3 regions of the Embleya sp. L77 genome follow, and region 3 is predicted to be linked to each of the others. Evidence: riboswitches for the same ligand, from Rfam matches in the RefSeq annotation. Region 3 holds a riboswitch; each other region holds the start of a gene.

Region 1 (9,851 bases), on a different replicon from region 3:
CCAATCGACTGATGATGCTCGGTCCGGCCGAGCGCGGCGAACTGCGCAATCTGCTCGCCGCCAATGCCGACGATCCGGCGTTCGGCACGCCGTTCCTGAATCAGCAGGGTCCGCGCGGCACCCTGTGGCTGGCGGGCATGATCGCCAAGCTGGGCGCGGGCAGCGACGTGCCCGAGGACCAGCAGGAGGATCTCAAGGCCATCCAGGCCGATCTGGGCCGGGTGTTGGCCGCCGGGACCGGCAAGGGGCCCGGGCCGCACGTCGATCGGAATTGGATCGACGAACTCGAGCGGGCCGGCCGGGAGAAGACCGACATCGGGCTGTATTCGTTTCGGCCCTACGGCTACCAACTCCTGGGCACGCTGCTGGACACCGGTCATCAGGACACCGATTTCCTGCGCCGGATCGGCCAGGACATGCGCGCCATGGAACGGGACGATCCCGCGGTGTGGCTCGAGAACACCCCGTCGGGCGCGATGTACAACGGATTCCGGCTCGACATCACCGACGGGCACGGCGCGGGGCTCGACCCGATGACCGGGCTGATGGCCGCGTTCGGCAACAATCCGGAGGCCGCGAAGGAGTTCTTCGATCCGGCCAAACACCCGGGCGATGTCGCCTACATGCTCAAGGACCGGCACTGGCTGATGGACTGGGCCGGCGCCGGGCCGATTCCCGAGGGCTACCACCCGCCCGGCTACGACCGGTTGGGGCGCGCGTTGGAGGCCGCCGCGACCGGTCAGGTGCCCAGCGGCGGCTACGGCCTGCCCGGCGGGGCCCACCCCGTGCACGACGAGACGATGAAGCAGATCATGCGCGACACCGTCTCCGTGCTCGGCGGCGAGGACGGGAAACAGGGCAAGTTCCCGGCGATCATGCGCGACAGCGTGGGCAACATGGTCGCGTCGTACATGGGCGACGGCGTGTACGACCAACTTGTGGCCAAGGACGGTCGAAACGGTTCGATGTTCCACGACCAGGACCTGATGCGGGTGATCACCGCGGCCGGCACCGACCCCGAGGCTTTCGCGGTGATGCACGGCGCCACCGTCAATCACGCCGCCGAGGTGCTGGCCGGGCATCCGGTGGTCAAGGCGCCGGGTGCGTTGCCGGCCATGGACGTCGACGCCCGGCAGGCGTTCAACGCGCTCGGGACCATGGACGGCCTGCGCGACGAGTCGATCGTCGCGGCGCGCGAGGCGGGGGTCACCGAGGCGACCTGGAATCGCAAGTTCCAGAACCTCACGAGTGCGCAGATCCTCAGTTACGTCCCGCACGTCGGCGTCCCCGCCGGCCGGATGATGGACTGGTACGTCGCGCACGCGTTGGCCGCGGACACCGCCGCACTCGAACACGGTTCGGGCCTCGGTCGTACCGAGAACTACTGGAGCGGCTGGTCGAGTTCGACGGCGATGGCCGAGGAGTACGCGCGGGCGAACAACGCGAGCCCCGAGGAGATCGCCGATCTCGCCGAGGACCGTCGGTCCAATGCGATGGACGTCGCGCCGCGCCGCCTCGGGCGCAAGTAGGCGGGACTCGGGTGGAACCCGCCCGCCCCGCGTCGGGTGTGAGCCCGCGCGGGACGGGCGCGGCGGGTGCGGTCCGGGGCGATGCCCCTGGTCGGGGCGGTGTCCCGGGCCGAGACCGAGTCCCGGGCCGAGACCGTGTCCCGGGCCGCGCGGGCGGCGGGAGGTCGGGTCGGGGCGTCTGGAAGACTCGGGCCTTTCCGAACCGGAAGGTGGATCATGACCGAGCCGACCGCCGCGCCGCTGCACTACGCCCCGCGTTGGAGCGACGACGCCCGAACCTCCCCCTCCGAGCTGGGTGACGAGCGCGAGATCCTGACCGGCTTCCTGGACTGGCACCGGGCGACCTTCGAGCTCAAGTGCGCGGGCCTGTCGGCGGAGCAGCTCTCCGAGCGGGCCGTCTCGCCGTCCGGGCTGTCGTTGCACGGCATGGCGCGGCACTTGGCCGGCGTCGAACGCTGGTGGTTCCACATCCAGTTCGCCGGCGACGACGTACCGATGCTCTACTACACCGACGACGACCCCGACCAGGACTTCGAGCGGCTGGACGGCGACCCGGTCGAGGCGTTCGCCCGCTGGCATGCGGAGTGCGACCGCTCCCGGGAGATCGTCGCCGCCGCGACGTCCCTGGACGACACCGGGATCCGCAAGTCCACCGGCAAACCGTTCTCGCTGCGCTGGGTCCTGGTCCACCTGATCGCCGAGTACGCCCGCCACAACGGCCACGCCGACCTCCTGCGCGAACGCCTCGACGGCGCCGCCGGCATGTGAGCACTTCCTGACGAGAGGCGGCCCAGGGCCTGAACAACGGCCCTACGGCCGACCGCCGCTGCCCGCAAGCGCACGCAGACCCGCGCCGGCGCCGCATCGCCCGTCGGTCCCGTCGACGCGCAGGTGCGGGCGGGTCCAGGGGCGGTCTTCGGCCAGGTGCGCGGCCTCGGCGGCGCGCCACAACCGCCAGAACCAGGCCACCTGGAGGCCGTCCCGGTCCAGGGTGCGGGCGGCGGCGAGGTCGGCGGGCGTGTCCACCCGGATCCGCAGCGCGGTCACCGCACCGAGTTCGCGCCGAGCCGCGCCGACCCCCTCCAGGATCAACACCGGCGCGGCCGGCACCTCGCTCCAGCCGCTGACCCGATAGCCGGCCCAGTCGTAGGTCTCGCAGCGGGTCGCCTGCCCCCGGGCGAGCGGTTCGAGCAGTTGAGCGCCCAGTCGCGGCAACCAGCCGAAGAAGTTGCCGGGCCGGGCGAAATCGTCCAGACGCACCACGGGCGCACCCCCGAGCCGTACGGCGAGCGCATCGGCGAGCGTGGTCTTGCCCGAGCCGCCGATGCCGTCCACCGCCACCAGCCGGGTGCCGCCGACCGACGGCGGCAGCGCGACGGCACACGCGGCGAGTCGAGCGGCCGTCGCGTCCCAGGGCGGATCCGGCCGTTCGATGGACACCGACGCAGCCTACCCACCGAGCCGCCCCGGACGGCGTCGCGGCCGGCCGCGACGCCGGGCGCACGTCGTCGTCCCGGCCGCCGACCGCAACACCCTGGACATCCCCGGATCCCGCACCAGTACATTTGTACTTGTACATCTGTACCACTGCGTCGTTGTACATCCGCACCACCACGTCTTCATCACTCGGAGGGAGAGGCCCGTGGCCTGGCTGTTCCTGGGACTGGCGATCTCGTGTGAGGTGATCGCGACCAGCCTGCTCAAGAGCACCGACGGGTTCACCCGGCTGTGGCCGACCGTGACGTGTCTGGCCGGATATGCGGGGGCCTTCTACCTGTTGACGCTGTCGTTGCGACAGTTGCAGGTGGGCACGGCGTACGCGATCTGGTCCGGGCTCGGGACCGTGGCGATCGCGCTGGTCGGGGCGGTGTTCCTGAACGAGCCGGTGACGCTGCTCAAGGCGTTCGGAATGGCACTGGTGATCGCGGGCGTGGTGGTGCTGAACCTGGGCGGTGCGCATTGACCGGGACCCGCGATCCCGAGGGACGGCGGCTGCGGATCCTGCGTGGTGCGTGCGAGGTGATCGCCGAGGTGGGCGTGGGCAACACCACGCATCGCCTGGTCGCGTCCCGGGCCGGCGTCCCGCTGGGGGCGACCACGTACTACTTCGCGACGCTCGACGACCTGGTCGGCGCGGCGCTCGCGCACGCGTCGGCGGAGACGGTGGCGCTGCTGGAGGAGTGGGTGCGGCGGACCCGCGATGCCGAGGACCTGCCGGGGGTGCTCACGGCGCTCACCGCCGAATACCTCGCGGACCGCCCGCGTGCGCTGGTCGAGTACGAGTTGTATCTGGCGGCGGCCCGCAGCCCGCAACTGCGCGGTTTCGCGGTGGCGTGGGTCGAGGGGGTCGGCGACTTCCTCGCCGGCCGGGTCGGGCGGCGGGCGGCGGCAGCGGCGCTGGCGGTCCTGGACGGCACGATGTTGCAGGTACTCACGCTGGGCACGGCCCTGGACGAGGAGCAACTGCGCTGGTCGCTGGACCGGGTCCTGGGGACGACCGCGCCGTAGCCGGGCGGGGGGCGCGGTGCGGTAGGGTCGGCGACAGCGAAGGGGAGTAGCCCCGCGAACCGGTCGTCGACATGCTGGAGTCCTCGGACTCCCGGTGGCCGGGCCCGTGCTCGATGCGGGCGGGCGAGACCTTCGGCCAGGTATCGACGCATCCGCGTTTCTCGCGGGTGCACCCGTCGTGCCGGGCCGAGTGGTCCTCCGGTCGCCGAGCGGCGCCTTCGTGAAGACCCGGAGGCCCGGCTCTCGCAGAAAGCCACCCGGATGCACCTCGACCCTCTGGCGATCCTGACCGCCTTCGGGCTCATCTTCCTCGCCGAACTCCCGGACAAGACGATGTTCGCATCGCTGGCCATGGGCACCCGCATGCGGCCGCTGTTCGTCTGGTTCGGCACCTCGACCGCGTTCGTCGTGCACGTCGCCATCGCCGTCGGCGCGGGCGGACTGCTGGGCCTGCTCCCCGGCTGGATCGTCAAACTCGTCTCCGCCGCGCTGTTCGGCTTCGGCGCCTTCATGCTGCTGCGCGGCGGGGCCGGCGACGACGACGAGGACACCGCGGGCAAGACCGTGACCGGTTTTTGGCCGGTCTTCTCGACCGCGTTCACGGCCGTGTTCATCAGCGAATGGGGCGACCTGACCCAGATCACCACCGCCAACCTGGCGGCCACCAACGGCACCTGGTCCACCGCGATCGGCTCGGCCGCGGCGCTGATGTCGGTCTCCGCACTGGCTCTGCTGGCGGGGCGGTTCATCGCCAAGCGGGTCCCGCTCCAGACGGTGCAGCGAATCGGCGGCGTGTGCATGCTCGGGCTGGCGATCTGGTCGGTGGTGGAGGTGTTCACGGGCTGACCTGACCTGGGCGGTCCGGGCCGGCGGAGGCGGGAGCCGCAAGGGCGGTTTTCCGCCGTGCCGGTCGGGCACCCGCGTCCCATGGTGAAAATCGGCTACACGATGATGACCGAACAGGCCGGGCCCAAGGATCTCGTCGAGCACGTGGTGCACGCGGAGCGGGTCGGGTTCGACTTCTCGGTGACCTCGGACCACTACTTCCCGTGGCTGGATGCGCAGGGCCACGCGCCCTACGCCTGGAGCGTGCTGGGCGCGGCGGCCCAGGCCACGTCGCGGATCCCGTTGATGACGTACGTGACCTGTCCGACGATGCGCTACCACCCGGCGGTGGTGGCACAGAAGGCCGCCACCGTGCAGTTGTTGTCGGACGGGCGCTTCCGGCTGGGACTCGGCTCCGGCGAGAACCTGAACGAGCACGTGATCGGCGGCGGGTGGCCGGCGGCGGACGTACGGCAGGAGATGCTCGGCGAGGCGGTGCAGATCATCCGGGCCCTGTTCGCGGGCGGCTATGTCGATCATCACGGCACACACTTCGACGTCGAGTCCGCCAAATTGTGGGACCTGCCGGATCGACCGCCGCCGATCGGCATCGCGGTCTCCGGCACCCAGAGCTGCGCACTGGCCGGGCAACTGGCCGACCTGGTCATCGCGACCGAGCCCAAGGGTGAGCTGTTGGCCGAATTCGATCGGCACGGCGGCGCGGGCAAGCCCCGGGTGGGCCAGTTGCCGGTCAGTTACGACCCCGACCGGGACGCCGCGATCGCGCGGGCGCACGAGCAGTTCCGCTGGTTCGGGGGCGGCTGGAAGGTCAACTCCGAGCTTCCGGGCACCGCCGGCTTCGCGGGCGCCACGCAGTTCGTCCGGCCGGAGGACGTGGCCGAGTCGATTCCGTGCGGCGACGACGTGGGCGCCTTCGTCGACGCGGTGCGCCCGTACGTCGAGGCCGGGTTCACCGAGGTCGCGCTCGTCCAGATCGGCGGCGACACGCAGCACGCCTTCCTGGACTGGGCTCAGGACAAGCTCTTGGCGGCGCTGCGGGAGTTGTGACGGGTTGGGGCTGCGGAGGCGGAGCGGAGCGGGGGCGCGGGGTCGGCGCCCCCGCTCCGTGGTTTCGGCTCCGGCTCGGTAGCGATGGCGTTGCGGTTGCGGTTGCGGCCCGGCGTGGTGGGGACATACGTCGGGCCCGATCGGCATGGGCGCATCGGCATCCGCACGGGTCGGCATCGCATCCATCGCTCGGATCGGCGGATCGACGGACGTGCGTGCGGGGTGGGCGGGGCACGCGGAGCCGCAGGGTGGATCGTTCGATCGCCGGCATGTCCGGCATGTCCCTCCGCTCGAACCGTCCGAAATGTGATGTAGGCCGCATGGATAAAACGGACATAAATTACTTAGCCGACTTCGCGTGGTAATTCATTTCTCGCGTCCCGGCATGAATTTCGACTATTTTCCGTGACCGGACGATCACGCCACTCTCCGAGATATCCCCTCGTCATCAGCGGTGCGCCGCGCCGAGGCCGGGTGAGATGTCGCCTTTATTCCGCCTTTACGCCGCAGGCAAAGTCGGCGTTTCGGTTGTGATCCGGCATCGCCATTGCCTACCTTTCTCGCCGATTCACCTTTCGGGTGAACCCTGTCGCCGGTACGCCGAATCCCGTCGCCGGCAGCGGGAGGTCTACATCGAAGAATCCGACGGGAGCGGGGGAACCAGGTGGATCGCCGTGGCCGGGATCGTTCCGGTGACGGCTAGGGGTGAAGTCGCGTGTTGCGCGACCGGGCTACTCCAGTCCGAATCCGACAGCTCACCTCGTAGGCGACAGGAGAGGACCCCATTTCATGCTGTCCGCAAACGCTCGCCACCGCGCCGCTCGCCCCGCCAACGTCCGCCGCTTCGTCGCGGCGGTGGGCATCGCCGGCATGGGTGTCGTGATCCCGGTCGCCACTGCCGGTACGGCTCAGGCGCAAGCCCCCTCCACCTCCGACCAGCCCACCTCCGGCACCTCCGCCGTGCTGTCGGCGGCTCCGACCGCCGCGGTCGAGAGCGCTCCGGTCCAGGCCGCGCCCGCCGCGCAGGAAACTGCCGTTCCCGCCGACAAGGCCGGCTACGTGGTCAAGGCCGGCGACACGCTGTTCGGGCTCGCCCGGGCCAACCAGGTCACCGGCGGCTGGCAGAGCCTGTACGAGCTCAACCGCGACGTGCTCCTGTCCGGCCCGGACCTGATCCAGATCGGCCAGACCCTCCGGCTGACCGGCTCGGCGCCCGTGCTGTCCAAGGCCGCTCCGGCCCAGCCGAGCATCAAGGTGCAGCCGAAGACCACCGTCACCCCCGGCAAGACCACCACCAAGCCGGCGAGCAAGCCGTCGGCCGAGGTGTCGGTCAAGCCCGCCGCCAAGGCCCCCGCCAAGCCCGCCACCGGCGGCTCGAAGGGCAACCAGGCGCCGACCGGCGGCTCGTCCACCGCGTCGAGCAGCAAGGCCGCCCAGGCCGTGGCCTTCGCCAAGGCGCAGATCGGCAAGCCGTACGTGTACGGCGCCACCGGCCCGAACGCGTACGACTGCTCGGGTCTGGTCCAGGCCGCGTACAAGTCCGCGGGCATCTCGCTGCCGCGCGTGACCAACGACCAGTTCGCCGCCGACCCGCACGTGTCGGTCGCCAACCTGCAGCCCGGCGACCTGGTGTTCTTCTACTCGGGCATCAGCCACGTCGGGATCTACATCGGCGACGGCAAGATGGTGCACGCCGCCAACCCGCGCAAGCCGGTCGAGATCGCCTCGATCAGCACCATGCCGATCGCCGGCGCCACCCGCCCGGTCTGATCACCCCGCCGACAACCGCAGCCGGCAACCCTCGGCCGCGGCCTCGGCCGCAGTAACACAACCGCACAGTGGGACGCCCTTCCGGCGCCGTGCCCCCCGACGACGGTCGGAGAGCACGGCGCCGCCCCCCGTTCCCCGAGGCACATCCCCGAACCCTCCGCCCTCGCCCCCACACCCCGCGCCAGCTACACCCACCACTCGGCGCAGCACCCCCACCAGCCCCCGGCACAGCCGCCCGCCCAGCCCCAAGCCGCAAGCCCCAATCGGCTCCAGCACCACGAGCCAAACAACGGAGCCGGGACAGTCCCGGACCCCAGCAGCCCCCAAGCATCCGACCAAGTCGCACCCTCGTCGACGCCCGGACGAACACAACGACCAACACAGTCCGTTCGCAACACCCCCCAACCACAACCCACACAAACCCAAGAGCCCCTCCCCACCGTCCCTCAAGGCAAACCCAGCCCGTCCACCACACGAAACCACTCAGCCCGAGCGGCGCATGAGGCCACTCAGCCCCGCCGGCGCTTGAGGCGAACCCAGCCCTGCCGGCGTTTGAGGCCAAATAGCCCGGCTGGCGTTTGAGGCCAAGCAGCCCGGCCGGCGCATGAGGCCAAACAGCCCCGCCGGCGCATGAGGCCAAACAGCCCCGCCGGCGCATGAGGCCAAATAGCCCGGCCGGCGCTTGAGGCCACTCAGCCCCGCCGGCGCATGAGGCCAAACAGCCCCGCCGGCGCTTGAGGCCAAGCAGCCCGGCCGGCGTTTGAGGCCACCCAGCCCCGCCGGCGCTTGAGGCGAACCAGCCCGGCCGGCGCATGAGGCCACCCAGCCCCGCCGGCGCATGAGGCGAACCAGCCCGGCCCAGTCGAGTGCTTGAGGCCAAGGCGTTCAAGTGCGGCCGGCGCTTGAGGCCACCGCCCCCGGGAGGTGCGGCAACAGTTCCGCGGCCAGCGAGAGGGCCCCCCGAAGCGCCGCATCCTGCACGAATCGCGCCCGCACCACCGTGGGCGGAAACGGCACCCCCACCCCCACCCGCACCCGAAGCGCGGCCAGCACACGCGAAGCGGAGCGCATCAGGCCGCCCGTGACCGCGATCCGCTCCGCGTCCAGCGTGATCGCCAAGTTGGCCACGTGTACGGCCAGTTCGTCCAACGCCTCGTCGACCAGCGTGCGCACCCGCGGGTCCGGGTCGGCGAACAGCGCGGCGGCGTCCACCTCGCGGCCGAGCAGTTCGCTGCCTCGCGTGCCCAGTCCGATGCCGGAGGCGTACTCCTCCAGGGGTGCGCGTCCCGCGCCGAATCCGGTGTCGGCGCGACCGCGCAGCAGGTAACCGATTTCGCCCGCCGCCCCGTGCGCGCCGTCCAGGACCCGCCCACCCAGCACGATCGCGGCGGCGATCCCGGTGCCGGCGGTGAGCAGGATCGCCGGGTCCGCGCCCCGCAGTGCGCCCCAGCGGGATTCGGCGAGTGCGGCGGCCTTGCCGTCGTTGCCGACGGCCACCCTTTCGGGGTCCAGGCCCAGCCCCTCGCACAACGTCGCGGCCAGGGCCAGGTCCTGCCAGCCGGGCACGTTGGGCGCGAGCAGGATCCGGTCGGGCAGCACGATGCCCGGGCTGACCGCGCCGACGGCCGCGCAGTGGCCGCCGGCGGTCGCGGCGGTGTGCGCGACCAGTTCGCGGGTCGCCGCCACCGCGCGTCGCACCGCCTGGACCGCTCCTTCGCGGGCGTCGGTGATCAGCCGGTCGCTCGCCAATATCGTGCCGTCGGGACGCGCGGTGGCCAGCGCGATCTTGGTGCCGCCGAAGTCGATGCCGCAGACGAAGGCCGCGCCCGCGCCCGGGCCGGAGCAGGCGAAAACCTGCTCCGGCGCGGGCGCGGAGTCGGGAGTACCGGGGGCCCGGCCTCGGTGGAGCGCCGTCATGCGGGCTCCGCGACATTGCCGACCGCACCCGAACCGGCGCTGCTCGCACCGGAGTTCGAGCCCGAGTCAGAGCGCGAGCCCGAGTCGGAACCCGAACCGGAATCCGACCCGGAACCCGAACCGGACCGGTTCAGGTACTCCTCGGTGATCTCCCGTGGGCCGAACGGCCAGGTCCGCTCCACCCTGGCCCACACCAGGAACGCCGCGCAGCCCAGTGCCACCCACGCCAGTGCC
Region 2 (9,851 bases), on a different replicon from region 3:
ATGCAGAACATCAGTACCGGCAGCGCGGTCTCGATCGACCCGGTCGGGGTGAAGTCGAGCAGTCCGGACAGGTGGCCGTCCTGGATCACCCACACCACGGCGCCGAACATCGCGGTCAGGCTCAGCGCGGCGAACACGATCGCCAGGATCGGCAGCACCACGCTGCCGGTGAGCAGGAAGACCAGCACGAACGTGGTGAGCAGGATCAGGCCGCCGGCGAGCCACAGCCGGCTGCCGATCGCGTGCTTGGCGTCGACCACCTCGGCGGACTGTCCGCCGACCAGGGCCGGTCCCGGAGCGGCGACCCCGCGCACCTCGCGCACCAGGTCCTCGCCGGCGGCGGAGAGGTCCTCGACCGCGGGCACCACCGAGATGTACGCGCTGCCGGCGGCACGGCGGCCGGCCTCGGCCGGGCCCGCGGGTGCGCTGCGGACGCCGTGTTCGAAGGTGCCGGCCGGGCCGACCACGCGGGCCACGCCGTCCAGGGCGGAGAGCCGCGCGCTGTAGTCGGCGGTGCCCTCGGCCTGCTGCGCCGTGCCGACCACGATCTCGATCGACCCGGTGGGCCGGCCGTCGACCTGGTCCCGGATCACCTGCTGGACCTGCCGGGACTCGGCCGACCTCGGCAGTTGGCGGTCGTCGCCGGTGCCGAACTGCACGCCCAGGAAGGGCAGTCCGAGGGCGACCAGGAGGCCGGTGGTGAGCACGGCGACGATCGGCGCCCGGTGCATGATCGCCTGCGAGAGGCGGTACCAGCGGCTGTCGCGCATCGCGGTCGGCGCGCCGGCTGCGGCGGCGCCGGGTCGCAGTCGGCGGCCCAGTCGGCGCAGCGGCGTGCGCAGGTCGCCCCGGTCCACCCGGGTGCCGAGCAGGACCAGTGCCGCGGGCAGGATCACCAGTGCGCCGAATGCGGCGAGCAGCACCACCGGGATGCCGGCGTAGGCGAACGACCGCAGGAAGTACTGCGGGAACACCAGCATCGCGGCGAGGGAGACGGCGAGCGTGAGTGCGGAGAAGACCACGGTGCGTCCGGCGGTGTCGAGCATCACCGCGACCGCGCGCGCCGGCGGGGCGCCGGCGGCGAGTTCCTCGCGATAGCGGCGGACCACGAACAGGCCGTAGTCGACGGCCAGGCCCAGGCCCAGGACGGTGGTCAGGTTCTGGGCGAACACCGATACGTCGGTGGTCGAGGAGACCAGCCGCAGCACGGCGTTGGTGCCGACCATGGCCAGGATGCCGACGCCGAGCGGCAGCAGGGCGGCGACCAGGCTGCCGAAGACCAGGATCAGGATCAGCAGGGTGATCGGCAGGGCGATCAGTTCGGCCCGGACCAGGTCCTCGGAGATGGTCTTCTGCACGTCGTGGCGCACGGCGACACTGCCGCCGAGTTCGACGGTCAGGGCTCCTCGGGTGCCGCGGTAGTGCGCTGCCAGGCGTTCGAACGTGTCCGAGGCGGCGGTCTCCTCGCCGCGGATGTGGGCCAGGACCAGGGCGTGCCGGCCGTCGGCGGTGCGCAGGGTGGGGGCACCGTCGGTCCAGTGGGAGAGCACCCCCTCGACGTCGGGTTCGGCGGCGAGGCGGTCGGTCAACTCCCGTGCCTGGGCCCTGATTTCGGGTGCGTCCAGGGGGCGGTCGGCGCCGACCAGGAGGACCAGGTTGGGCCGGCTGCCGGGGAAGTCGCGGTCGAGTGCGGTCGCGGCGCGAGCGGAGGCCGAGTTCGGGTCGACGGCGCCGCCGCCGAGGAGGTGGTCGCCGACGCCTCGACCGAGCAGGCCGGCGCCGATCAGCAGGAGCAGGGCGGTGAGCAGCAGCAGCCGGGGTCGGGCCGTGGTCAGGCGGGCCAGGGCAGCGAACATCGCCGAACCCTTCCGTAGAGTCGATGGATCATATGTGGAACATACGATATGCATCGCCTGTCGTCTAGAAGACATATGATCGAGGGCCGCTAATATGTGGCCATGACGGACCGACCGAGCACGGGGCGGCCGCCGATGGGAGCACGGACCGGATACCGGCTGGTCAAGCTGGCCGATCTCCTGTTGGCGCTCGCCGATCAGACCCTGGCCACGCTGGGGGTCAAGGCCAAGCACGTACACGTGCTGGAGACCCTGCTGGCCTACGAATCGTTGTCTCAGCAGGACGTCAGCCGGCTGCTCGGGATCGACCCGAACGTCCTGGTCGGCCTACTCGACGACCTGGAGGCGCGCGGCTTCGCCGAGCGTCGGCGCAACCCGCACGACCGGCGCCGGCACGTCGTCCAGGTCACCGACTCGGGGCGCGAGTTGGTTGCGAAGAGCACCCGGCTGCTCGGAGAGGCCGAGGACGCGTTCTTCGCCGTCGTCTCGGCGGAGGAACTACAGGTCGTGCACGAGGCGTCGGGCCGGCTGCTGGCCGCGCACCGACCCGGCTGGACCGACGACGGGTCCTCGATGGGCTGCTGAACGGCCGTGCGAGCGCCGCGACTTCGGTGGTCGGGTGGGCCGCTTCGGCGGCTGTTCGGCGCGGCCCCGGTGGGCGTCTTCGTCTCCTCTTCTTCTCTTCTTCGCCGGAACGCCACGGCCCGACTCCCCGCGCATCACTTCGCGCGGGCCAGGGTGTGGGCGTCGACGGTCGATCGTCGTCGACCGGAGCGAGAAGGAGACGTCCATGTCCGGATGGAAGACCGTCACGGCCGCGGTCCTGGCCGGGGCCGCCATCGTCGCCGCCCCGGGAGCGGCCGCCGCGGCGGACCGCCACGGCGGTCACCACCGCAAGTCCTTCGACCTCCAGGCGCACCGAGGCGGACTCGGGCTGACCGTGGAGAGCACGCTCGCGTCCTTCGCCAAGGGCTTGGACCTGGGCGTGTCCACCCTCGAACTGGACGTGCAGATCACCGAGGACGGCCGCGCCGTGGTCACCCACGACCGCAGGGTCGACGGGCGCAAGTGTGCCGACACCGCACCGGTGCGGGCCGGCGACCCGGAGTTCCCCTACGTCGGCAAGTACGTCAACACGCTCAGCCTGGCCCAGATCCGCACCCTGGACTGCGGGTCGCGGCAGTTCCCCGGCTTCCCCGCGCAGACCACCTCGCCGGGAGCCCGCATGCCGCTGCTCACCGAGGTGTTCGACCTGGTCGAGCGCCGGCACGCGCGCGGCGTGAAGCTCAATGTGGAGACCAAGGTCGAGGCGGGCGCGCCGCAGGAGACCGCGCCGCGCGAGCAGTTCGTGCAGACCGTGGCGCGCGAGGTGCGCCGGGCCGGGCTGTTGCGCCAGGTCACCATCCAAAGCTTCGACTGGGGCGCGCTCAAGCGCATGCGACAGGTCGAACCGCGGCTGCCGCTGGTCGCGTTGACCAACTACGACTTCCTCCAGGTCGGCAAGCCCGGCGCCTCGCCCTGGCTGGGCGGCCTGGACATCGACGACTTCGGCGGCGACCCGCTGCGCGCGATCGCCTCGTTCGGCGCCACGACGTTCTCGCCTGTGCACGGCTTCCCGCAGAACGGCAAGGTCACCGACCCGGACTACCGCCCGTACGTGACCCGGGAGATGGTCGCCCAGGCGCACGCGAGGGGCATCAAGGTCGTGCCGTGGACCATCGACGACCCGGCGACCATGGCCAAGCTGATGGACGACGGCGTGGACGGTCTGATCACCGACTACCCCGATCGGGCACGGGAGTTGCTGGCCGCACGCGGACTGCCGCTGCCCAAGCGGTATCCGGCACGCGGCTGATCGACCCGGCCCGCGGGGCTTCGGCGCGCGCGGGGGTCTCGGAGTGCGCGGGGCTTCGGAGTCCGCGGGGATCGGGGCCTCCGCAGGGGTGCGGACGCGCACGTGGGCCGGGCCCGTCGACGCGTGGTCGACGGGCCCGGCCCTTGTACGGCTACCGCAGCGTGGCTGTTGCCGTGCGGCTACTGCCTGAGTGACGCTCGGATCAGAGGTTGACGCCGTGCGCGCGCAGGTAGCTGACGGGGTTGATGCCGCTGCCGTAGTTCGGGGTGGTGCGGATCTCGAAGTGCAGGTGCGGGCCGGTCACGTTGCCGGTCGCACCGGAGAGGCCGATCTGCTGACCGGTGCTCACCGTGGCACCGGCGCGCACGCCGATGCTGGACAGGTGCGCGTACTGCGAGTACTTGCCGTCCGCGTGCTTGATCACGATCTCGTTGCCGTAGGCGCCGCCGTTGCCGGCCTTGACCACGGTGCCCGAGGTGATCGCCTTCACCGGGGTGCCGGTGGAGGCCACGAAGTCCTGGCCGGTGTGGCTGCCGCTGGACCACATCTTGCCGCCGACGCCGAACGCGGTGCCCAGCGAGCCGCTCACCGGAGCGACGTAGCCGGACGCGTTGACCGCGGTGCTGCCGGCCTTGGCGGAGGACGCCTTGGCGGCGACGGGGGCCTTCTCCTTGACCGTGGTCTTCGGCGCGACCTTCACCGACGCCGAGGGCTTGGTCTCGGCCACGGTCTCGGTCTTGGGCGCGGCCTTCGGCGCGACCTCGACCTTGGCGGTGGTGGTGGTGGCGGTGGCGGTTGACGCCTTGGCCTTGCCGGACAGCGAGAGCTTCTGGCCGACGTGGATGAGGTTCGGGTTGCCACCGATCACGGACCGGTTGTCGGCGTACAGCTTGTGCCAACCACCGGCGATGTCCTTGTCGGCGGCGATCTTGGACAGGGTGTCACCCTTGACCACGGAGTACGAGGTGGTGGTCGACGCGGGCTTCGCGGCGGCCGGGACGACCTCGATCTTCGGGGCGGCGGCGGTCGCCGGCTTGGACTCGGCCGGCTTCTCGGCGGCCTTGGGGGCGACCTTGATCGAGGTCTTGGCCGAGCCGGAGGACTTGGTGGTCGGCGAGACGGCAGCCTTGGCGCCGCCCTTGGTCAGACCCGCCGGGCCGGAGGTGTTCGGCCAGGCGCCGGGGCCCTGCACGGCCAGGACCTTCTCGGCGATGGCGATCTGCTGGTCCTTGGTGGCCAGGTCGGCGCGCGGGGCGTACTGCTGACCGCCGAACTCGTTCCAGGTGCTCTGGGTGAACTGCAGGCCACCGTAGAAACCGTTGCCGGTGTTGATGTGCCAGTTGCCCGAGCTCTCGCCCATGGCGACCTTGTCCCAGGTGGAGACCGAGGCGGCGTTGGCGGTTGCGATACCGGTGATCAGCGGGGCGGCGACGATGGCGCCGGCCATGCCGAGAGTCAGCGCGAGGCGCGTCTTCTTGGGCATACGGGCAGGGGTGATGAACGACTGCACGAAGATTTTTCCTTCTCCCACGCCTACGAAGTGAGCTGTCGGATTCGGGCTGGAGAGTCTCGCCCGGCCGTGTTCGACCCTCGGATGAGAGGGACGGGCACGGCTTCACCCCAAGCCGTCCGCGTGGGCGCCTGTGTCACAGACGCCCGGGACGGCATTCCACTTGGTTCCCCCGCTCCTGCCTTTCGGGTTTCGTACCGTGGCCTCGCTCCGGCGGCAGGATTCGGCGAACCGGGAGACCATTTCGCCGAGCACCGGACCGGTGTGGCGAAGCACCAAACTACGCACACCCCCGGCGCGGAACCAAACATCACGATTCGCCGAAACCGAAGAATCGGGTGTTAAGGGTGGAATAACGGGACTTAAAGTCCCGAACTCCGTACGCATTGTGCCCAAAATGCTCACTCACCGTTGATTGAGAAATCACGGCGGGTGAGAATCCGGAAAACTCGGTTCACGGTGCGTGCGAGTTCCTGACGAACGGTATGCGCGTTGTGACGTGCGTCATGCGCCCGCAAAATATTGTCCGGATTACCCCTATATGCCGGTGATACTTCGGGCCGGGCCGGGTGCCTCCCGTGCCTGCCGCATCGGGCCGGCGGCTGGAGCCCGGACCGGGTACGGCGCACGCGGCCTCCCCTGTGGAGTTGCGTGCGCCACATCGGGCCCGGCCTCCTGACCTCAGCCCGCCCTCGGGTCGCCGGCCGCGGGGGTCGGCGGCGCGTGGAATGCGGTGAGGAACTCGGCGAGGTGCATCGCGCGCACCCGCGACCCGCGCCGACGCAGGCCGGTGCGCAGTTGGCGCAGGCAGCCGGGGTTGACCGCGAGACCGCACGGCCGGCGTGGGCCAGGTCGGGGAACTAGGCGATGCCGGTGCCCGTGTCGGCGGGCGCGGGCAGCAGGGCCATGGTGATCTCGGTGATCACCGCGAGGGTGGGCCGGTGCGGTCGGTTAGGCCCTGTCCGGCACGATGACAACGAGAGAGTGGAATGAGGCCGGCGGTAGTCGCTGCGGCACGGGGACAAGGACGAGGCGATGGACGCGATCGCCGAGTACACGGTCGCCAACGACGTCTCCGACCGCGACCTGCAATTCGGCGACGGCCAGTGGGCGCGCGGCAAGAGCAAGGACACGGCTCGGCCCGGCCGACGCGAGCGCCGGTTTCGATGCGACCGTGCCGGTGCGTACCGAGAAGCGGGTGCTCGGCTCGTTGGCCTACACCGGCGACGAGTTCGCCGAGGCCGCCGAACTCGTCGGCGGCTGGGGACTGGGCTGGACCGCGAGTTACCCGCTGGAGTCGGGCGCGGAGATCTTCACCGGCCTGATGCGCGGCGGCAGCCACCCGGTGAAGGCGATCCTGCGCCCCTGACGTCGTGGGCGGCGCCGCGCCTCGGCGACCCGTCCGCGAACCCCCCGGCCCAGCAGCCCGACCCGAAGTCCGTCTCGGGAAACAATGGCGGATACAGGGTGTTTCGGGGCGGCTCGGCGAGGGACGAGTTCAGTCCTGCGTCGTGGTGCCCGGGGGAACGACGGCATGCCGTACGGCCGACCGGTGGGCTTGCGCCCGGTCGACCGCGGGCATGGGCTCGGGATGGAACGCTTCGAGATCGAGATCCTCCCGTACAACGCCCAGGACATGGCCGCCGAGGCCCGAGGGCCGGCGGTGCGCTCGGCCGTGGTCGAGGCCACCGGCGAGATCGGCGCCTCCGGACATCCGCGCTATGCGGGCGAGGGCGTGGTGGCCGACATCGACCCGACGTCGCGCACGGTCGAGGCGATCACCATCGACGGTGCGGAGATCGAGGACGGGTGGAGTGTGCGGATCACGCCGAGGGAGGGCTGACCCGGATTCGGCCGGGCCGAGGTGACGCGGTCGGGCCGGCGCGCGACGGCGGGTCGTGCGACGCGGCCGGGCCGGGACGACGTGGCCGGGCCGGACTGTCCCGGTGGACGGGACGGTCCGGCCCCGGCCGCGATCGGGTCAGACCGCGGCCGACAGGGCCTCGAACTGCTCGTCGGACAGTTCGATCCGGGCCGCCTCGGTGTTCTCCTCCAGGTGCGTGACGCTGGAGGTGCCCGGGATCGGCAGCAGCACCGGGGAGCGGTGCAGCAGCCAGGCCAGCGCCAACTGTGAAGGTGCGGCGCCGTGTTCCTTGGCCAGCCGGTCCAACGGGCCGCCCGGCCGGGCGAGTTCCCCGGTGGCCATGGGGAACCACGGGATGAACGCGATGTTCTCGGCCGCCGCGTAGTCGAGCACGCTCTCGGCCTTGCGGTTGGCCAGGTTGTACAGGTTCTGCACGGAGACGATCTCGACGATCTCGCGGGCCTGGCGCAGCTGTTCCACGGTGACCTCGGACAGGCCGATGTGCCGGATCTTGCCCTCGCGCTGCAACGCGCCGAGTTCGCCGAGCTGGTCCGCGAGCGGGACCTGCGGGTCGATCCGGTGCAGTTGGTAGAGGTCGATCCGGTCCAGACCGAGGTGGCGCAGGCTCAGTTCGGTCTGCTGGCGCAGGTATTCCGGCCGGCCGAGGGCGCGCCACTCGCCGGGTCCGGTGCGGGCGAAGCCACCCTTGGTGGCGATCACCACGTCCTCGGCATACGGGTGCAGGGCCTCGCGGATGATCTGTTCGCTGACGAAGGGGCCGTACGAGTCGGCCGTGTCGATCAGGTTCACCCCGAGTTCGACGGCGCGGCGCAGCACTCGGATCGCCTCTCGGCGGTCCTTGGGTTCGCCCCAGACGCCGGTCCCGGTGAGCTGCATGGCGCCGAACCCGAGCCGGCGCACCGGCAGGTCGCCGCCGATCGGGAAGACACCGGACGCGTGGGCGGGGCCGGACGCGGACGAGAGGGTCATCTGTTCTCCGTGGGGGTCGGGCGGCCCGAGCGGGCCGGACGGCGCGGACGAGGTCGGTCGAGCGGTCGAGCGGTCGAGCGGTCGAGCCCATTGTGCCCCGGGCTCCGAACGCGGTCGCCGGGCTTTCGTCCGGCGTGCGTGTCGCAGGTCCTTCGCGAGGTGTCCATTCACAGGGTGACCAAGTCCGGGCCCGCACTTGTACACAACGACGCGTTCGCGGCGCGGCGGTGCTCCCTAGTGTTTGCCATTCGTCGAGGCACTCGATCCACGGATGGAGCTGTTCATGGTCTGGCTCATACAGGACTACCGCGAGGAGGACCTCGCGGCGGTGGTGCACCTGATCGACACCACGACCGAGCTCGGCCAGGAGTCGGTCTTCTCGCTGTCCGAGTGCATCAACGCGCTGACCTCGCGACAGCCGGCGGTGATCGCCCGGCGGGACGGCGCGGTGGTCGGCGCGGCGCTGGCCACGGTGTCCGAGGGGCGGGCCTGGGTGATGCGGATCGCCATCTCGCCGGCCGCGCGCGGCCTGGGGCTGACCAGCACGCTGCTGCTGGCGCTGGAGCGCAGGTTGGTCGAGGATCGGGTGCGCCGGATCGCCTACGTCCTGCCCGAGGAGGACTCGCGCGAGCTGGGGCTGCGCAACGCGGGCTACGAGCGGCGGCCGGCGGTGGCCTACTTCGAGAAGGTCGAGCCGGTCGACGACCACGCGGCGGAGACCCTGGACCGGCTCGGCGGGCGGATGTTGCCGGGTGACCTGTGGTCGAAGGTGGCCGGCATGGAGGTGGAGAAGAACCTGATCGAGCGGCGTGTGGTGCTGCCGCTGGCGGATCCCGAGCGCGCGCTGCGGCACGGCGTGGAACCGCCCAGTGCGATCGCGCTGTTCGGCCCGCCCGGGACCGGCAAGACCACCTTCGCCCGGGCCATCGCCTCGCGCCTGGGCTGGCCGTTCGTGGAACTGCTGCCCTCGCGGCTGGCCGACGGCGGCAACCTGGCCGCCGCGCTGCGCGAGGCGTTCGGGCGGCTGGCCAGGCTGGAGCGGATCGTGGTGTTCATCGACGAGGTCGAGGAGATCGCGCCGATCCGGCACGCCCGGCCCAGTGCCGGCCACGCGGTGACCAACGAACTGCTCAAGCTGATCCCGGCGTTCCGCGAACACGGCGATCGGCTGCTGGTGTGCGCGACCAACTCGGTGCGCTCGCTGGACCCGGCCTTCCTGCGGCCGGGCCGGTTCGACTACATCATCCCGGTGGGCACGCCGGACGCGGACGCGCGGCGGGCGATGTGGACCCGGTACGCGTCGGCCCGTCCGGACGTGGACCTGGACGCGCTGGTGGCGGCCAGCGAGTTGCTCACGCCCGCCGACATCGGCCACGCCGCCCGGATCGCCGCCCAGGCGTCGTTCGAACGCGACCTGTTCGACGAGTCCGCGACCGTCGACGGGCCGGGTGCACACACCGACGACTACCTGGACGCCCTCGCCCAGTCCCGACCCACGGTGACCGCGAGCATGGTCGAAATGTTCGAGCAGGACATCACCACCCACGCCCGGGTGTGACCCGGCGCGGGTGCTCGATGGTCAGCGGGCCCGCCGAACGGCTGTGGGAATCAAGGGTGTCCGGTTCGACGGCCTGGAAGTCGCGCCGCGCGCAGTCGTCGATCCAGGACCCGACCACGTCGGCCGGGGCGGCGCGCTTGGCCTCGGTGGGCACGTGCGCTCCTTGCGGGGCGGCCCGCTTGGCCTCGGTGGACACGTGCACTCCTCGCGGGACGGTG
Region 3 (9,851 bases):
CCTCAAGACCTTCCAGCGCAACGATCCGGAGATCGGGCCGTTCCTGGTGCACCTGGGCCGCGCCTTCGTCACCGAGGTCACTCTCCAGACCAATGCGAATCAAAGGCTGCGCTGCCAGAACTTCTACCACGACCAGATCGGCACGCTGCTGGGCCCACCCGGCGGCGGCGGCAAGAAGCTGGCCGACTACATCCGCGATTCCGGCCGCGTCGAGGTGATCTGGTTCCCGTTCACCACCGTGCCCTGGCTCAAGGTGTGGAGCGTGGCACCGAGCAAGCCGTGGGTTTCCACCCAGATCAACAATCCGTATCCGTACACGTTCGCCAACTTCGTCACCGAGGACCAGGCGCACTTCCTGGCCGACATCGCCACCGGCAACGTGAGCGCGACCGAGGTGTTCACCAACGCCGAGATGGCGGTGGTGGGTTCGGGCCTGATCGTGACCTGGACCTGGGACATCTGGGGCTGGTCCAAGAACACCCAGCTCTTCGTCGAGCCGACCACGCTGCGCATCCACGAGGGCGGCTGGGCGGTGTTGACGGCGCGGGCCGACGTACAGCGGGTGCTCAACGAGTTCTTCGTGGCGTACACCGGCCTGTTGGGCGCGTACAAGGCCAACGGCCGGTATCCGTGCAACAGTCCGATCGAGCTGCGGGTGACCGGTATCGACCGGGCGAGCGAGGTGGTCACCGCGAACGCGGTCGAGCCGACGTTGTCCGCCGCCCGCCCGCGCCCAGACCACCCCGAGTGGGACACGGTGGTCTGGCTGGATGTGGCGACCCTGCCCGGAACGCCCGCCAACCACGACTTCTACCAGCGGATGGACGCCTGGATCTGGGGCAACTACACCGGCAACTACGCATGCGTACGGCCGGAGTGGTCCAAGGGCTGGGCCTACGGGGTCGGCGGCGCGTGGACCGACACGGCCGCCGTGACCGGCCGGATCCCGAATTCCTTCCGCACCGGTCTGCCCACGACGAGCAACTTCGACGCCGCCCGGGCCACGTTGAACAAGTACGACCCGGGCCGCATCTTCTCCAACACCTTCCTCGACGTCCTCCTGCCCTGACCGACCCGCCCACGGCACAGCGGCCCCGAGCGATGCCCTCCCCACCCGCTACCGACCGGGCGGGGAGGCAATCGACACATCGCTCCGCCTCGACCGGGGCCGGCCCGCCGGTTCGTCATTGGTCGCCGTTGCCGTCGGCATCACCGTCACCGCGGCCCTACCCGTCCCCGTCCCCATCCCCGTCGAGCCAGCCGTCGTCCAGTGCTCCATTGTCGTCGTACACCACGAACTCGCGTTCCACCGAGGCGATTTCGTACCCGGCCAGCGCGGTCACCAGGGCCGCCGTCGCAGCCGCGGCGGACTCGTCGCCGACCCGGTGGCAGCGCTGGGTGACGAACCGTTCGGACCGCCCGTCCGCCCGAACGCGGCGCGCGTTGTGCGACAGGTGCGCACCGTGCCCGACCACCTCGGCGGCCAGCGCGGTCAGGTCGGCGTCCCCGGTCAGCACGAGCTTGAGGTGATGCTCGAAGTACAGCCCGGGGCCGAGCGCGCGCGCCGCCGCGTCCGTGCGTGGCACCCCGGGGTGCCACGGCGCCGCCTCGATCTTGATCCGGGTCACCGGATAGCCGTCCCGGCGCAGCGCCGCCGCCAACTCCGCGGCCCGTCCGCGGGCCCGGGCCAGGGTCGTGGTGGCCCGTTCGGTCAGCATCGGCTGGGACACGGTGCGTCCGCGTGCGAGCACGATGTGGGTCAGGCCCACGCCGTATCCGCCGGCTCGGCGGGCCAGTGCGTCCACATCGTCCGTATCCACCGTGACATGTGTCTCGAAGTCCCCCGCCAGGTCCGCGGGGAACGCCCGGGGCTCGTCTCCGGCTCGGTGGGCCCGGCTGATCTCGGTGGTCTCGGTCGTCGCGTGCACACCCCCATCCTCGCAGCAGGCCGTGCACGGGACCGGGGAATATTCGCTGCGCGGGCCGCCGGCGGCGGGCGGGCGCACCGGATCGGGCGGTCAGCTCTGTTCGGTGCGCAACAACCGCAGGAACGCCTTGATCCCGGAGATCACTTCCTGGTTGTCGGTCAACTGGCTGATGGTGTCCTCGAATCGGCGCCCGAGGGCGTCGATCTTGTGGTCGGTCGCGTGGAATCGCTCGGTCGTGCGCTCGGCGTCCTGCTCGGTCGCCGTCCGCAGCCGCGCGACCGTCTCGACCAGTTCCCTGGTGCGCTCGTCGAGACTTTCGACTCTGCTCTCCAGCGTGGCCACCCGCTCGATCAGCGCGAGCACGTCCTCACGCGGGTGGGTCACCTCGCGCAACATGCTCCGCAGCCGTTGCCCGAGATGCTCCAGGTATGCCTGGCTGGGCCGGAACAACGTGCTGAGCAGGTAGAACCCGGCGAACCAGTAGCCCACCACGCCACCGGAGGCCCAGGTGATCACCGCGATCACCGCCGCCGAGACGACATGCGCGCCGATCGCTCCCCACAACAACCGACGGGCGATCCGGCGCGCCTCCGGGTCGCGCCCCTCCGGGACCGCGAGGCCCTTCTCCCGGCTGATCGCGATCTCCCGGATCAACTGCCGGGCCCGGAAGTACAGATTCCACGGCACGGTCAGCACCGCGATCAGCCAGAACAGGCACAGCGCGCCCGCGCCCAGCGACAACAGATCGGCCAACGACGTGTCTTCGACGAAATACAGGACGATGCCCAACACCGTCGTCCCGAACAGCAGCAAAACTCCCAGGCCCTTGGCCGCACTCACCCGAACTCCACTCCCCCACCCGGCGATGCCGTCGCCCCAGCGGGCGACCTGCTCGGACTGTAGGGCAAGCCGATCACGCCCGCTGTGCCGCCGAGGCATGCAGGCACGGAACGCGCCGAGCGGGCGGGCGTCGGACGCGGTCGGGGAACCGGGTTCGGACGAGCGCCCGCTTCGAACGACGGAAGGCGGGCCGGGGCTTGTCCGCCCCGACCCGCCGATCGTCCGTGCGGATCGCTACCGCGCGCCCAACTCCTCGGCGAGCGCGGTCGCGAAGGCGTCGATGTCGTCCTCGGTGGTGTCGAACGCCGTCATCCAGCGCACCTCACCGATCGACTCGTCCCACGTGTAGAACCGGAACCGCTTCTGCATGCGCTCGGTGACATCCGCGGGCAACACGGCGAAGACCGCGTTCGCCTGCGGCATCCGGCTGAGCGTCACACCGTCGAGGTCGGCGACCCGCTCCGCGAGCAGAGTCGCCATCGCGTTCGTGTGCCGCGCGTTGCGCAACCACAGGTCGCCCGCGAGCAGCGCCTCGAACTGCACGGACACGAAGCGCATCTTCGAGGCCAGTTGCATCGCGGCCTTGCGCAGATATCCCACGCCCCGCGCCGCGTCGGGGTTGAGCACCACGACGGCCTCGCCGAACATCAGGCCGCTCTTGGTGCCGCCGAAGGACAACACGTCCACGCCGACGTCGGTGCTCAGCGCGCGCAGCGGCACGTCCAGCGCCGCGGCCGCGTTGGCCAGACGCGAGCCGTCCAGGTGCACGAGCATGCCGTGCTCGTGCGCGTGCGCGACGAGCGCGGCGATCTCGTCCGGCGTGTAGACCGTGCCCAGTTCGGTGCTCTCCGCGAAGGAGACCACGCGCGGCTGCGCCCGGTGCTGGTCGCCCCAGCCCCACGCGTGGGTGTCCACGAGTTCGGGGGTGAGCTTGCCGTCGGGAGTGGGCACGGTGAGCAGTTTCAGGCCGGCCACCTTCTCCGGCGCACCGCACTCGTCCACGTTGATGTGCGCGGACGCCGCGCAGATCACCGACTCCCATCGGTCGGTCATCGACTGGAGACCGACCACATTGGCGCCGGTGCCGTTGAACACCGGGAAGACCTGGGCCCGTTCGCCGAAGTGCGCGCGGAAGACGTCGGTGAGGTGCTCGGTGTACACGTCCTCGCCGTAGGCGACCTGGTGCCCGCCGTTGGCCGCGCCGATCGCGGCCAGCACCTCGGGGTGGATGCCCGCGTAGTTGTCGCTGGCGAAGCCGCGCACCTCGGGGTCGTGACGTGGGGTCAGGGGACGTTCAGGCACAGTCTTTTCCCGTTCAGGTCGATTGCCGCGGTGGTCCACAGGCCGGCGATCTCGTCGGCCAGGTCCACCACGTCGGTGAAGCCGGCGAATTTGGCGTTGGGTCGAGCCTGCCGCATCGCGTCGTTGACGAGCGCCTTGACCACCAGGATGGTGGCCGCCGCGTCGGTCTCGGCGAACGCGTCGGCGAGTGCGAGCGTCCAGGTCTCCGCTGCCGCCTTGGCCGCCGCGTAACCCGCGTTGCCCTGGGTCGGCTGCCCGGCCGCCGCGGCGGAGATCAACACGAACCGTCCGCGCGGACTGCGAGCGAGCGCCTCGTGGAAGGCCAGGCTGGTGTGTTGCACGGTACGCACGAGCAGGTCGTGCAGGAAGGCCCAGTCGTCGAGCGAGTTGTCGCCGAACTTCTTGCCCCCGCGCCACCCGCCGACCAGGTGCACGAGCCCGTCCACGCGCCCGTGCTCGTGCTCGACGTCCGCCGCCCATCGGCGGGTTGCGGCCGCGTCGAGCAGGTCCACCACCGCGCCGTGTGTACCGGGCGCGGCGTCCACGCTCTCCTGCAACCGCCCGGCGTCCGCATCCGCGCCGTACACGTGCGCACCGGCCCGGGCCAGCCGCGCGAGCACCGCGCGTCCGGTCGGCCCACCCGCGCCCGCGACCGCGATCACCGCACCGTCGAGACCGTTCATCACACCGACTCCTCGTTCACCGTGCTGTTCGCCTCACCCTTGCCGAAACTCGCCGCGCCCGGTCCGCGGGCCCCGCGACGTCGTTGCGCGCACCCGCGCCGGGGCCGGGTGCGCCGTACCGGTCACGACGCCGCGGCCGCCCGCTCCGTCGGGTCCTCCGCGAGGCCCTGCACCGGGCTGTCCGCGGTGATTCCCCGGGTCGAGGCGATCACGTCGCGCAGTCGCCGGTTGAGCGCCTCGTAGAACATGCTCAGCGGGAACTCGTCCGGCAGCACCGCGTCCACGAGCGCCTTCGGCGGCCCGTCCATCGGCAGTGCGCCGGGCCCCTTCGCCCACACCGAACCGGGGTGCGGCGGCACGTACTCGGCGACCAGCGCGTAGCCGGCCAGCCAGTGGCCGACCTTCGAACGATCCACGCCCGCGCGGTAGAGCCGGTCCACCTCGTCGTAGAGCCCGAGCACCGCGTCGGTGATCCGGTCCCAGTCCACGGTGAGCCGGTTGTCCGCCCACTCGACCACACCCGCGCGATGCAGGTAGGCGAACAGCAGTTGCCCGCCCAGCCCGTCGTAGTTGCGCACCCGGCCGCCGGTGACCGGGAAGCGGAACAGCCGGTCGAAGATCACCGCGAACTGCACCCGGCGCGCGGTCGACACGCCCTCGGCGGCCAGCGTGACCGCCTCGCGGAACGCGGTCAGGTCGCACCGCAGTTCCTCCAGCGCGTACATCCAAAACGGCATCCGCTGCTTGATCATGAACGGGTCGAACGGCATGGGACCGCGCATGTGGCTGCGGTCGTGGATCAGGTCCCACAACACGAACGCGTCCTGGGCGAGCTGCTGACTCTCCACCAAGTCCAGGGCATCCTGCGGCAGTTCCAGGCCGAGCGTCTGCGATGCGGCGGTCGCCACCCGGCGGAAGCGGGCCGCCTCGCGGTCGCAGAAGATGCCGCCCCACGTGTACGTGGGCACCTCGCGCACGGCCACCGTCTCCGGGAAGAGCACCGCCGAGTCGGTGTCGTAGCCGTCGGTGAAGTCGACGAACGCGATCGGCACGAACATCGCGTTGTCGTAGCGCCCGGCCTCCAGGTCGGCCAGCCACTGCGGCCACACCACGCGCAGCAGCACCGCCTCGACGTTGCGGGTCGGGTTGCCGTTCTGGGTGGTCATCGGGAACACCACGAGGTGCTCCAGACCGTCGCGCCGATCCTGCTCCGGGCGGAACGCGACGAGCGAGTCGAGGAAGTCGGGACGGCCGAAGTCCTCCGCGGACCAACGCCGAAAATCGGCCACGACCGCGTCGAGGTACGCCTCGTCGTGCGGGAACAGCGGAGCGAGCCCGGTGATCGAGGAGGTGATCTCGGCGACCAGCGCCCGGGCGGACGCATGCCCGGACGGCTCGATCGAACCGTCCTTGGCCTGCAACGGACGCAGGTCGGCGACGGATCGTTTGAGCTCGAGCCACAGCGGGTGATCGACGGCGGTACGGACGGCTACGCGGGTCATGTTCGACATGGAACCCTCTCAGGAGAAAGCAGGAACCACGGTCAGGCGAACCTACGTCAAAAGATTTTAACGCCGCAAGGCCCTTTCAAACGCAATCTTATCGTCGTGGGTACGTTTTGCCCGAATAAGTTGAGGTTACGACCAAGATCTCGGCGCCCGAACCGGCACACCCGTGAAATCGAGGATCCGCGCCGGGCGGAAGGCATCAGATTCGGCCGGTCCGGACAGCCATGCCCGTGGCCATCGCCCGTCGATCCGACCGCTTCCCAACGGTCTGTTCCGCTGAACAGAATGCTGATTCCGCATGCTGAAACAGTTGGCCCGGACGATGCCCCGGTGCCGCTCCACTCCCACTGCCCGATCCGGCGATCCGGTATGTCTCGGCCCGATGCCCACGGCCCGATGCCCACGGCCCATGGCCGCGGCCCATGGCCGCGGCCCGCCGACCGACCCCGGCCCCGCCCGCCCCGACGCCGGTCTCGACACGGGCGTAGGCCCCGCCGAAGTACTCGGCGGGGCCTACGTCGTGACGGTGGATCAGATGGCGAGCCGGGTGCCCACGCCGATCACGTTCGGGTTGCCCCCGATGACGTCCGCGTTGGCGGCGTACAGGGCCTTGTAGCCACCCTTGACGCCGAGCTTGGCGGCGACCTCGGAGAGCGTGTCACCGGCCTTGACGGTGTAGGTGCCGGAGCCCGACGCCTGCTTGGTCGCGGCCGACTTCGGCGCGTCCTGCGCGGCCGACTTCGGCGCGTCCTGCTTCGGCTGCACCCGGACCTTCGGCGTGTTGCCGTCGGAGGTCTTCGGCGCGTTCTCGGTCACGGACTCGGCCTTGGGCGCGGCCTTCGGCTCGACCTTGCTCTTGGTCTTGCCGGTGGTCGACGAGTCGGCCGTGGCGGAGGCGTTGCCGCCCTTGCCCAGACCGGCCTTCTGCGAGCAGACCGGCCAGGCGCCCGGACCCTGGCTCGCCAGGACCCGCTCGGCGACCGCGATCTGCTGGTCCTTGGTCGCCTGCGCGGCGCTGGAGGCGTACTGGCTGCCGCCGAACGCGTTCCAGGTGCTCGGGGTGAACTGCAGACCGCCGGAGAAGCCGTTGCCCGTGTTGATGCTCCAGTTCCCGGTGCTCTCACACTGGGCGACCGCGTCCCACGTGGACGAGGACGCTGCGTTCGCGCTGCCCGCCATGCCCACGAGGGGGAGGACGAGACCCGCACCGGCGGCGACGGCGATGCCGGCGCGACGGCCACGAGAGAGCGAGCGAACGGGAGCGGTGATGGCACGGAAGGTCATTGATTACCTCGTCGGGCGCCTGCGAAGTTAGCTGTCGGGTTCGGACGATTGGCCCGGCCTCGCCTGGAACAGGCATGGCTTCACCCCAGACATCGACATGGCCGATGCCGGCACTTACTCGGTTCCCCCGCTCCTGCCGCCAGTCGATATCGACTGCATCCCTCGGGCGGCGGCAGGATTCGGCGTACCGCCCGGGGAGTCCGCTTGTGCGAACAACCACGAAGCTACGCACCGCTCCGCCGGGTTGGCAAACATTTCGGGTGATTTGTGAGGTCCCCCATAGGGAGGAATAACAGTGATTTGCCCGATTTGTCGCCATCCCTGCAGGTCACGGAGCCGGCGTCCACGGTGCGCGGCCGCGTGGTCACCCGTGCTTCACCGACGAGCTATTCCGTCGCGGGCAGCTCCACAGGTACGACTACCCGCTCCTCGTCCCAGAGGAACGTCGCACCGCCGGTCGCGAAATTGGCGACATCGGCCACCGTGGCCCGCCCCTCCGGCGAATCCAGGGTCGCCTCGATACCCGCGCGGGACGGCGCGTACAGGCCGACCACCAGGTAATAGGGAGGCTGCGCGCCGGACGGATCCGGTTCGCATTTGCCGATGGTCCAGCCGGTCAGCCCGGGCATGGTGCGGGCGAGCGGCAGGTGCTTCTCCCAGTAATAGGCGTCGAACGCCGCCGGGTCCTCGGGGTGGCCATACAGCACGGTCAGCTTGTACACGCAGACTCCTCACGATCGTGTGGTGGATGTGCGCCTTGCCGTTGGTGCCTGTGCGTCCGGCGTGTGGTGCCCGGATGGGTCCGGCGCGGTGCGCTACCGAAGGGCGATGTTCTTGAACGCCCGCGCCTGGTCGGTGATGGCCACCTCGGTGGGCAGCCGTTCCATGCTGGAGGCGCCGAAGAAGCCCACCACGCCGGTGGTGTGGGCCAGCACGTACGCGGCGTCCTCGGGTTCGGCGATCGGCCCGCCGTGGCACAGCACCAGCACGTCGGGGTTCACCTCCGCCGCCGCGTCGCGCATCTGCTGCACCCGCTCCACCGCCTGGTCGAGCGTGACCGCGGTGGTCGCGCCGATGCTGCCCTTGGTGGTCAGGCCCAGGTGCGGGACCAGGATGTCGGCGCCCGCCGCGGCCATCGCGCGGGCCTGCTCGGGGTCGAAGACGTAGGGGGCGGTGAGCAGACCGCGCTCGGCGGCCAGCCGGATCATCTCCACCTCCAGGTCGTAGCCCATCCCGGTCTCCTCCAGGTTCTGCCGGAAGACGCCGTCGAACAGGCCGACCGTGGGGAAGTTCTGCACACCCGCGAAGCCCATCGCGGCGAGCTGGTCCAGGAAGTGCGGCATGATCCGGAACGGATCGGTGCCGCACACGCCCGCCAGGACCGGGGTGCCCTGGACCACCGGCAGCACCTCGCCCGCCATCTCGACCACGATCGCGTTGGCGTCGCCGTAGGGCAGCAGTCCGGCGAGCGAACCCCGACCGGCCATCCGGTAGCGGCCCGAGTTGTAGATGATGATCAGGTCCACGCCGCCGGCCTCGGCACACTTGGCCGACAGTCCCGTGCCCGCGCCCGCGCCGATCACGACGCCGCCCTGCTCGACCGTCCTGTGCAGTCGGCCCCGCGCCTCGCGTCCGTTCATCTCAGTCCACGCGTCCCTTCGTGATCATCTCGTGCAGTCGATCCGCCGCCGCCGTGGCGAACTGCGGATCGTTGATGTCCGTCGCCGCCTCGTACACCTCGACGGAGCTGCCCGCGAGCCCGGCCCGCAGCTCGTCGAACAACGCCTTGTCGGCGACGGAATCGTAGAAGGGCGCGCCCTCGACGTCGATCGCCGAGACCCCGTGCAGGGGCAGGTAGAGCGCGGTGGGACCGGTCGCGGCAACCAGCTTGGCGGCTATCCGCCGACCCAGTTCGGCGTTCTCCGCGGGCGTGGTGCGCATCAGCGTCACCGTCGGGTTGTGCACGTACAGCCGGCGCTCCTCGAACCGCGCGGGCACGGTGTCGCGCGGGCCGAAGTTGACCATGTCCAGCGCACCGACACTGACCACCTGCGGCAGCCCCATCCGCCCGGCCGCGGTCAGCCGCTCGGGGCCCGCGCTGAGCACCCCGCCGACCAGGTCGTCGGCCAGCTCGGTGGTGGTCAGGTCGAGGATCCCGGCCAAAAAGCCCGCCTCGGCCAAATTCTCCATCGACGTGCCGCCCGCCCCGGTGGCGTGGAAGACCAGTACCTCGTAGCCGAGTTCGGTCAGCCGCTCGCGCGCGGCGTCCACCGCCGGGGTGGTCACCCCGAACATCGACGCGGCGA

The links. A riboswitch is a leader RNA that binds a small molecule or an ion and turns the genes downstream of it on or off. The one in region 3 is predicted to bind cyclic di-AMP.
Region 1: linked by a shared signal. The riboswitch ahead of ACZOOI_RS38915 (C40 family peptidase) and the one ahead of ACZOOI_RS24445 (transglycosylase family protein) in region 3 are both predicted to bind cyclic di-AMP.
Region 2: linked by a shared signal. The riboswitch ahead of ACZOOI_RS36085 (transglycosylase family protein) and the one ahead of ACZOOI_RS24445 (transglycosylase family protein) in region 3 are both predicted to bind cyclic di-AMP.

Annotation. Positions count from the first base shown of each region.
Region 1 is NZ_CM145710.1:2,062,269-2,072,119, reverse strand. It holds gene ACZOOI_RS38950 (DUF6571 family protein) at 1-1,529, shown strand, start outside; gene ACZOOI_RS38945 (DinB family protein) at 1,746-2,297, shown strand; gene ACZOOI_RS38940 (uridine kinase family protein) at 2,340-2,969, opposite strand; gene ACZOOI_RS38935 (DMT family transporter) at 3,172-3,492, shown strand; gene ACZOOI_RS38930 (TetR/AcrR family transcriptional regulator) at 3,489-4,037, shown strand; gene ACZOOI_RS38925 (TMEM165/GDT1 family protein) at 4,299-4,883, shown strand; gene ACZOOI_RS38920 (LLM class F420-dependent oxidoreductase) at 4,965-5,930, shown strand; cyclic di-AMP (ydaO/yuaA leader) riboswitch at 6,555-6,713, shown strand; gene ACZOOI_RS38915 (C40 family peptidase) at 6,720-7,700, shown strand; gene ACZOOI_RS38910 (ROK family protein) at 8,586-9,617, opposite strand; gene ACZOOI_RS38905 (APC family permease) at 9,614-9,851, opposite strand, start outside.
Region 2 is NZ_CM145710.1:1,409,042-1,418,892, reverse strand. It holds gene ACZOOI_RS36100 (MMPL family transporter) at 1-1,856, opposite strand, end outside; gene ACZOOI_RS36095 (MarR family winged helix-turn-helix transcriptional regulator) at 1,959-2,441, shown strand; gene ACZOOI_RS36090 (glycerophosphodiester phosphodiesterase family protein) at 2,647-3,711, shown strand; gene ACZOOI_RS36085 (transglycosylase family protein) at 3,914-5,194, opposite strand; cyclic di-AMP (ydaO/yuaA leader) riboswitch at 5,227-5,422, opposite strand; partial or broken gene ACZOOI_RS36080 (fumarylacetoacetate hydrolase family protein) at 6,230-6,352, shown strand; gene ACZOOI_RS36075 (hypothetical protein) at 6,396-6,590, shown strand; gene ACZOOI_RS36070 (hypothetical protein) at 6,813-7,064, shown strand; gene ACZOOI_RS36065 (aldo/keto reductase) at 7,203-8,075, opposite strand; gene ACZOOI_RS36060 (ATP-binding protein) at 8,359-9,633, shown strand; gene ACZOOI_RS36055 (endo alpha-1,4 polygalactosaminidase) at 9,611-9,829, opposite strand.
Region 3 is NZ_CM145709.1:5,711,036-5,720,886, reverse strand. It holds gene ACZOOI_RS24475 (cholesterol oxidase substrate-binding domain-containing protein) at 1-1,069, shown strand, start outside; gene ACZOOI_RS24470 (hypothetical protein) at 1,227-1,928, opposite strand; gene ACZOOI_RS24465 (hypothetical protein) at 2,019-2,768, opposite strand; gene ACZOOI_RS24460 (threonine aldolase family protein) at 3,003-4,070, opposite strand; gene ACZOOI_RS24455 (SDR family NAD(P)-dependent oxidoreductase) at 4,052-4,753, opposite strand; gene ACZOOI_RS24450 (DUF6421 family protein) at 4,876-6,264, opposite strand; gene ACZOOI_RS24445 (transglycosylase family protein) at 6,793-7,545, opposite strand; cyclic di-AMP (ydaO/yuaA leader) riboswitch at 7,546-7,724, opposite strand; gene ACZOOI_RS24440 (EthD family reductase) at 7,932-8,267, opposite strand; gene ACZOOI_RS24435 (phosphoenolpyruvate hydrolase family protein) at 8,361-9,185, opposite strand; gene ACZOOI_RS24430 (Tm-1-like ATP-binding domain-containing protein) at 9,187-9,851, opposite strand, start outside.